One region of the Shewanella sp. Isolate7 genome, then DNA from elsewhere that is predicted to be linked to it. Evidence: predicted binding sites of a transcription regulator. Region 1 holds the regulator's gene; the other holds the start of a gene.
What was found. Region 1 encodes FliA, which starts transcription of late flagellar genes. Its sites were predicted from a motif close to CTAAAGNTNNNNNNNNNNNNGCCGATA; they were not measured.
Positions count from the first base shown of each region.

Region 2: the regulator FliA is predicted to act here: its motif matches at 1,598-1,624, upstream of L1D47_RS07435 (VC2046/SO_2500 family protein).

Region 1 covers NZ_JAKEVJ010000048.1:13,361-17,783, forward strand. Annotated here, with positions in the region: gene L1D47_RS13275 (chemotaxis protein CheA) at 1-692, opposite strand, end outside; gene L1D47_RS13280 (protein phosphatase CheZ) at 708-1,445, opposite strand; gene cheY (chemotaxis response regulator CheY) at 1,459-1,842, opposite strand; gene L1D47_RS13290 (RNA polymerase sigma factor FliA) at 1,885-2,604, opposite strand; gene L1D47_RS13295 (MinD/ParA family protein) at 2,597-3,478, opposite strand; gene flhF (flagellar biosynthesis protein FlhF) at 3,483-4,423, opposite strand, start outside.
Region 2 covers NZ_JAKEVJ010000023.1:2,991-7,413, forward strand. Annotated here, with positions in the region: gene L1D47_RS07415 (PLP-dependent cysteine synthase family protein) at 1-899, opposite strand, end outside; tRNA gene L1D47_RS07420 (tRNA-Tyr) at 1,205-1,289, opposite strand; tRNA gene L1D47_RS07425 (tRNA-Tyr) at 1,333-1,417, opposite strand; tRNA gene L1D47_RS07430 (tRNA-Tyr) at 1,449-1,533, opposite strand; gene L1D47_RS07435 (VC2046/SO_2500 family protein) at 1,659-2,147, shown strand; gene L1D47_RS07440 (DUF406 family protein) at 2,220-2,507, shown strand; gene L1D47_RS07445 (EAL domain-containing protein) at 2,667-4,423, shown strand, end outside.

The sequences.
Region 1 (4,423 bases):
CTCTCGTTGGCCTGAACCGGCGCGCTAGCCGCAGCGCTGGTACCTGAAGGCCCTTTTCCGCTTCCGTGAAGCGCATCGAGCAGGGCTTCGAATTCAGACTCATCTATCTCATCGATATCGCCTTCACCGGCAATGGAGGTCACGGGATCATTGCTTACCGGCTCGTCAAACAACTCGACATTGTCATCGAGCGGGGTATCAAACAGCTCGATACCGTCATCGGCCTGTGCATCAGCAGGCGCTTCATCCGGCTGTTCATAGGCAAGCGTCTCGCCAGCGCCGCCCATTTCCGACGGTAATAAGCCACCAGAGCTCAATAATTTAAGGTTAGCCAACAGGGCATCATCGGCAGGGCTTTGCTCGACACCCGCCTGGGTCTCGGCAAACATAGAATTGATGGTGTCGACGGCCTGTAAAATGATATCCATCAGTTCGGCGGAAACACTGCGTTTCCCTGTGCGTAGCAGGTCGAAGGTATTTTCCGCTTCATGACAGACATCCACCATGGGCGTCAGACTCAAGAAGCCTGCGCCACCTTTAACTGTGTGGAATCCACGGAAGATGGCATTGAGTAGTTCGGTGTCGTCGGGGTTATTCTCTAACGCCACCAGCTGTTCAGAGAGAAGCTCAAGGATCTCACCCGCTTCAATCAAAAAGTCCTGCAGTATCTCTTCATCAACATCAAAGGACATTCATATGACTCCTACTTAGAAACCTAGACTCGACAGCAAGTCATCGACTTCATCTTGCCCTGTCACGACATCATCACGCTGATCAGCGTTCATAATAGGACCTTCAGCTTCGACGCACTTCTCTGATGCTTGGGGTTTATCCGTTGCGGGCTGCTCGCCAAATACGGTCAACATGGAGACCAGGTTACTCTCCACCTCTCGTACCAGCTCGATCACCCGGCGGATCATCTGCCCGGTCAGATCTTGGAAGTCCTGGGCCAGCAATATGTTATTGAGTAACTCTTTCAAACGGTTGGAATCGGACTCGCTACGCTCGATAAACTGCTGAACGTCATGGCATAGCGCCTTAAATTCGTGCAGCTGAATATCGCGTCTCATCAGACGATCCCAAGAAGGCTTAACGGCTTGTACGTTTGCGGTTAGCGCATCTGCAAGCGGCAGAGATTCTTCGACGGCGTCCATGGTCTTGTTTGCCGCCTGCTCCGTCATGTCGATGACATAATTGAGGCGCTCTTTGGCATCGGGAATTTCGCTATTGGCCAGCTCCACGAGGCGACCGTCCACCTGAAAATCCACTATCGCACTGTGAAGCTGACGGGTAAGGCGACCCACCTCGTCAAACAGCTCTTTCTGAATCGGGCTGGCGATGTCGCGAATTAGCTCATCGGCCTGCTCTTGTTGGCCAGCCTCGAGTAGATCAACAAGTTGCTTGGCCTGTGCTAAATTGATCAGCCCTGAAGTTTCTGCCTGCATAGCTCAACCTTGATTAACCGAGTCGTTCGAAAATCTTGTCTAACTTCTCTTTCAATGTCGCCGCAGTAAAAGGTTTCACCACATAGCCATTCACACCAGCCTGGGCCGCTGCGATGATCTGTTCCCTTTTCGCTTCCGCAGTCACCATCAACACAGGAATGTGTTTCAGGTTGTCATCGGCACGGATAGCCTTTAGTAGGTCGATACCCTGCATCCCAGGCATATTCCAATCGGTTACGACAAAATCAAAATCGCCTTTTTGCAACATAGGCAAGGCTGTCGAACCGTCATCTGCTTCCTGAGTGTTATTAAAACCCAAGTCTCTCAACAAGTTCTTGATGATGCGTCTCATTGTTGAGAAATCGTCAACAACGAGAATCTTCATATTCTTGTCCAAGGTTTCCTCCGCGGAGCTGTTTTTATATTGCTCATGTAATCGTTATATTTTGGTCCAATGCTTGAGTTTCGCTTTGAGTCTGAGCATCGCCTGGCTGTGTATCTGGCTTACTCGGGATTCGCTGACATCAAGTACGGCACCGATCTCTTTTAAATTTAATGCTTCGTCATAATATAACGACAAAACTAATCCATCTCTTTCTGGCAGTAATTTAATCGCTTCCACGAGGGCCTCATGAAACTGTGTCTCTGCCAGAGATTCAAATGCGTCGTCCTGGTGATCATCTTCCTGTCTTACTACATCGACCGATACACCAAGATCTTCAATTCCAACTACTTTCCCGACTGAAACATCATTAAGAATATGATGGTACTCATCGAGCGGCATATCAAGTCGATCCGCAATTTCATTGTCTTTTGCGTCACGTCCAAGTTCTTGTTCTAGCTCGTCAATCACCTGTGCTATGCGGCGTTGATTGCGGTGAACCGACCTGGGTACCCAGTCGCCACGGCGGATCTCGTCGAGCATAGAGCCACGAATGCGTATTCCGGCAAAGGTTTCAAACTTAGCCCCCTTGCTGCCGTCGAACTTGGCCGAGGCTTCGAGCAGGCCCATCATACCTGCTTGTAACAGATCATCCAATTGCACCGAGGCGGGCAGACGAGCAAGTAAATGGTGAGCAATCCTTTTAACCAACGGTGCATACTGTTCGACAATAGAAGCTTTGTTATCTAAACAAGTATACGCAGCGGCTTTACTCACTCGTACGATCCTCTTGATATTCTGGGCGTTGTACCAAACGTTCCACAAAGAACTCTAGGTGGCCGCCCGGCTGTTGTGGCACTGGCCAGCTAATGATCTTATTAGCCAAACCATGATAAGCAATCGACGCCGGCGACTTAGGAAACGCCTCGACGATCAGCTTTTGTTTACGAACTGACTTGCGAAGGTTTTCATCGAAGGGGATAGTCGCAACCAGCTCCAGGGCCACGTCGAGAAAACGGTCGGTTACCTTGCTAAGTTTAGCAAACAACTCCATCCCTTCTCGCAAACTTCTGACCATATTGGCCACAATCTTAAATCTGAATACGCCGTGCTCGCGGCTCAGAATCTTAATTAAAGCATAGGCATCGGTAATAGAGGTCGGCTCATCACAGACCACGACCAAGACATCTTGCGAGGCGCGAGAGAAGCTGAGCACCATGTCCGAGATACCGGCAGCGGTATCCACGACCAGGATATCAAACTGGGTCTTCATCTCACTGAAGGCACGGATTAGGCCGGCATGCTGCGCAGGTGTCAGCTCCACCATGGCCTGGGTACCAGAAGTGGCAGGAATAATACCAATTCCCTTAGGACCACGAACAATGATCTCGTCAAGATCGGCCTCACCGGATAATACGTGGGACAGATTGCGCTCAGCCCTTAGGCCCAACATGACATCGACGTTGGCAAGACCCAAGTCGGCATCGAGCACAAGCACTCGCTTGCCCTTCTCGGCCAGGGAGACGGCGGTGTTGATCGATACGCTGGTTTTACCTACGCCACCTTTACCACCGGTTACGGCAATTACTTTTACTTTTTCGTTATATGGTTGATTCATCATACGTAAACCGCTTGCTTGATCCCGACTCATTATATTACTCAAATGCGTAGGCCTGTTCATATGACCTTTCGTTATTCTGTATTGGTTGCACTTTCTTTTCGAGTACCGACAGGGCCTTGTTGGCTAAGGCTAAGGTGTCGGCCACTTGCATATCTTCTGGCACTCGCTGGCCATCGGTGACATAACTCAAGGGTAATCCACTTTGAATCAACACACTCAATGCCGGCGCCAAGGCCACCGATTCATCTAATTTGGTCAAAATCGCACCGGATAATGGAATCCGAGTAAACTGCGCGACGGCATCTTCAAGCACTCTTCTTTGACTTGTAGATGACAGTACCAGATAACTGCGAATAGGTAATCTGCTATTTGCAGTTAAATTATCAAGTTGCTGGAACAATCTCACATCTCTTTGTCCCATGCCCGCAGTATCTATCAATACTAGCTTGCGATTGCGGAACTGATAAAGAATTTGTTCCAACTCATTGAGATCATGAGCTTGCTTGACCGGACACCCCATTATTTTGCCATAGGTTGCCAGCTGCTCATAGGCTCCAATGCGATAATGATCGGTTGTAATTAATGCAACTTGATCTGAACCATGTTGCGCGGCGAATCGAGCGGCTAATTTTGCGACACTCGTCGTCTTGCCGACACCAGTCGGACCGACAAAGGCAACCACTCCGCCCTGACGGACAATATCATCCCCCTGGTTGTCGAGCATGTTCGCCAGGCTACGCGGCAGCGCCTTTACCAGATCCGCTGGCACATAGTGTTCGCTCAAGGCCGACAATTTAACCGCAACCTCAGGACTAAACTCGGCGTCGAGCAGACGGCTCTCTAACATGGCACCGACAGGATCCAGGCGGCTCTTCTGCTCTGTCAGCAGTGAGGTCACCTGATGGGTCAGCAGGTTACGCAGGGAGGCTAGCTCCTCACGCATGGATTCAATCTCGCTGCTGGCCGCGCCGCTCT
Region 2 (4,423 bases), on a different contig from region 1:
TGCATCTCGCTTGCAAGTTGCAGCGCGCCATAGAGGTTAGTGCCTGTTGAGGGACCCGCCTTGCGACCAATCAGCGCCTCTAACCAATAGATGGTGGCGATCGACGCGCTGTCGTCAATCTTGACCATATGATCGACCACCCCTGGAATGAAGGAGGGCTCGGCCCTGGGTCGCCCTATGCCTTCGATGCGACTGGCACCGGCGCAGCTGATGCTGGCATCACCGCTGTGGTAGTAGTCGTAGAATACCGAGTTTTCCGGGTCCACCACACATAACTTTGTCTTGGCGCATTGATAGCGAATATAGCGGCCTATGGTGGCCGAGGTGCCGCCCGTGCCTGGGCTCATCACTATCCAACTGGGAACGGGATGTGGTTCTCGCTGCATCTGCTCGAAGATGGAGTTGGCGATGTTGTTGTTACCGCGCCAGTCGGTTGCCCGCTCGGCGTAGGTGAATTGGTCCATATAGTGACCCGACAGCTCGTCGGCCAGTCGCTGTGATTCGGCGTATATCTCACTCGAATGGTCGACGAAGTGGCAACGGCCGCCATAGAACTCTATCTGTTGTATCTTCTTCTTGGCGGTAGAGGCGGGCATGACTGCAATAAAGGGTAGGCCAAGCAGACGCGCGAAATAGGCCTCGGATACGGCTGTGCTGCCCGAGGAGGATTCTATGATGGGCGTATCTTGGGTGATCCAACCGTTACACAGGGCGTAGAGAAACAGGGATCTTGCCAGACGGTGCTTAAGGCTGCCGGTGGGATGGGTGCTTTCATCTTTTAGGTAGATATCGATGCCGGGCAGCATAGGCAGTTCCAGCTTGATCAGATGGGTGTCTGCACTGCGTTGATAGTCTGCCTCGATCTTGGCGATGGCCTGGTTGACCCAAGATTGATTCATTGTGGCTCCTGAGGTTATCGAGCGGATAGTCGTTATAGCTTAACGAAATAAATTATAACGAAAAGGAAAATCGAAAATAAATGCGACGGATAACAGGGAGTGCTGGCCGTGAGGGAAAATCTTGGGACGCTGAAAGAATGATCCGCTAATTAATAGACTAAGCAATAGTCATCGAATCAGTGCATTAACTAAAGCATTAACTAAAGCATTAACTAAGGGAGTAACATCATCTAAATGATGACAATGATGAAGCGAAGTTTTGAAATTAGGAACTAAATGATGCACAGATAATGCGAGAGAAAAAATGGTGGAGGGAGAAGGATTCGAACCTTCGAAGGCTGAGCCGTCAGATTTACAGTCTGATCCCTTTGGCCACTCGGGAACCCCTCCATATTTTTTGGTACAGCAGCACAAGGTAATAATGAGATAAAGATGGTGGAGGGAGAAGGATTCGAACCTTCGAAGGCTGAGCCGTCAGATTTACAGTCTGATCCCTTTGGCCACTCGGGAACCCCTCCACGAGTATCTCTTTATTACATTGTAGGCAAATGGTGGAGGGAGAAGGATTCGAACCTTCGAAGGCTGAGCCGTCAGATTTACAGTCTGATCCCTTTGGCCACTCGGGAACCCCTCCTCAATTGCGGCGGAAATAGTAGTCAGAATCCTTGGCGCTGTAAAGTCCCAATTTAAAATAATTGCTAAAGTTATGGCGTAAGCGGTCGATTAAATAGCAACGAGCTGTTTTATTGATGTTTTTTTATGCGAACTAGTCAGTTGATCATCAACGAGAATCAATTAGGGACCCGACTCAACCAGGCGATAGTCGATCATCGCCGGGGAGAATTTGGTCTGCTGCTGGCCATGTTGTCAAACGATGCCAGAGATATGGCGCAGTTTCATCTGGATCAGGCGCCAAACGATGTTGAGACAAAACTCAAGCGTCAATTTGAGTTACCCGAGCCACAGGCGCTGACTAGCGCACTGCATCTGGGTGAAGACAGAGACAATAGCGAGCAGTTTCACCAGGCAGGGCTAAGCGGCTTTCATCTGCAGCAATATCTGAGTCCCGAACCTTTAGTCCACAGAGGACGGGATCCGCTGGCGATGCAAGAGGTGCTGGCTAACTGCGATCCCATTACTCTGGCGCGTTTTCACAATGAACTCGATGCCGACGCACCTAGTTTGGAATTACCGCATTTTGCCGAGCAGATCGTCAGGCAACGTGCGTTAGGAGACATTTTGGCTTAGTTTTAAGTGCGGTAGCTCGGCTTTTGCTATATATAGCTATGAGCATTTTCAGTTAAAAGGTTAAGGGTCAAAATGAAAAAGATTCAAGAGGGTCAATCAGAGTTGGTAAACGATACCTGTAACGATTGTGGTAGCTATGCCGATATCGGCGCCGTGATCGATGAGTTTGATACCGTACTGACTCTGGTACGTGATGGAGAGAACGCCCAAAGTGAGTTGCAAGCCATGGCACAGGCGGCTAAGCAGCGTTTCGAGGGGGTTGAGAGTGAGATCAAGGCAGTAGAAGGTGGCCAGGAGCTGCGCCTCACTTTTGGCTACAGCGCCGAGAAGATGATTTTCCAACTCGAACATGGTCTCTAGCGGCGCCATCGAGATTAGCTTGCTAATTAGCGAGTTATTCGTGTAATGTGCAAAAATTGAACATTTAATAATAACAATAACATCTATGTTGTTACCGCCTTTGGTGGTTTTTACCTCGGTAACCTTTTATCGGCAGAAGGTTATCGGCAGTAGGATTTTATGACCAAGCGCCAATTTCAACATCTGCTTGAAACCATAGTCAATTCAACGCAAAAACAAGAAGGTCTGTTTAAAGAGACGGCCGAGCTTGCCTGCGATCTGCTCAATCAGTCCCTCGAGGTGGACAACATAGGTGTTTGTCTGTTTTCTGGCAGCCAGGCTTGTGAGCTCATCGCTCATACAAGTTTGCAAGGCCAGACTTCACGCCCCGCGCAATCCCTATGTCCTAATTATTTCGATCAGCTCAAACGCAGTCGCACCATAGACGTAATCGACGTCGAAAATGATGGCCGTATCGCCGAATTAGTCGATTACCTCAATGAAAATCGGGTGGTCTCGCATCTTGATGTGGCAATTCGTATCAATGGACACCTAGAAGGGGTGCTCTATCTCGAATCGGGTCAGCTCCATGAATGGCCAGAGAGCGAGAGCCATATCGTTTCCCAGGTCGCCGATCAGCTGGCATTGACCCTGGCGACGCAACGAGCTTACGACACAGACGAGCGCCTGAGCCTGTTTTTAAAGGCTATCGAACAGTCGGAGCAGATCAGCATGGTGGTCAACCTGGCCACAGATAAGATTGAATATGTTAATGGCGCACATCATGCCATCTCAGGTGTGCCAAAGCAGCAGATCTTGGGGAAACCCTTAGCTTGTCTGGATTTCTTTAAGCAGTCGCCGGTCCAGGCCGACGCCGTGCTGGCCCAAGTCAAGCTGGGTAAGATCGCCAAGGGAAATACCCAGTTGACCCGTCGAGATGGTGAGAGTTACTGGCTTCGTTATCGGGTTCGCCCCTTTACCACCCCAAGGGGCAATCACTACGCCCTAGTGACCGCGGAAGATTGTTCAGAAGAGTTGGTGCAGCAGAATGAACTCGAGCGTTTGGCTTGGCGCTGCTCGCTAACCGGCCTCTACAACCGTAGCTATTTCAATCGCGCATTGGAAAAGACACGCAGTGGCCACCTGATGCTGATCGATCTCAGGGGCTTTAAGCGCTTCAACGATACCTACGGCCATGAGAAGGGCGATAGCCTGCTGATCGAGGTGGCACGCCGCATCAAACACTTTGCCAGCGTCAAGAAGGCGGAGCTGATGGCCCGTGTGGGCAGCGATGAGTTTGCCTTGGTGCTTGAGGGTATCGAGGATGAGCAGAGCCTGGACTACGCCATCAAGCGTCTCTATCACCAGTTAAATCTGCCTGTCCAGGTGGGCGCCGAATCTTTCGAGGCTAAACCTGCACTGTCGGTCGTCGAGATAAACGCGCTAGAGGCAGGTTTTTCGGCGCTCACCTGCGCCGATATTGCGGTGCAGTATGCCAAGAAGAAGCAGGGGAGTGCGATACAGATCTTTAATCATGCCTTGTTAAAGTCGTTCAAAGAAGATGCTCAGATTGAGCGGGATCTGCAGGCGGCGCTAAAGAATCGTGAGTTTGAGCTCTATTATCAACCCCTGAAAGATCTCGGCCGTCAGGCCTATATTGGCGCCGAGGCGCTGATCCGCTGGCATCATCCCAAGAAGGGGGTTCTCTATCCCGGCGCCTTTATCGATATCGCCGAGCAGACCGGTATGATCGCGGCCATAGGCGAATGGGTGTTAGAGGCGGCGTGTCGCCAGCTTAACCTGTGGCAGCACCATAACATTAACCTCTCCATGCATGTGAATGTCTCTGCGCGCCAGTTTTTCAGTACTCAGCTCTATGATCAGGTGTGGCAACTGGTGACTCGTTATCGTATTCGGCCCAACACCCTGATTTTGGA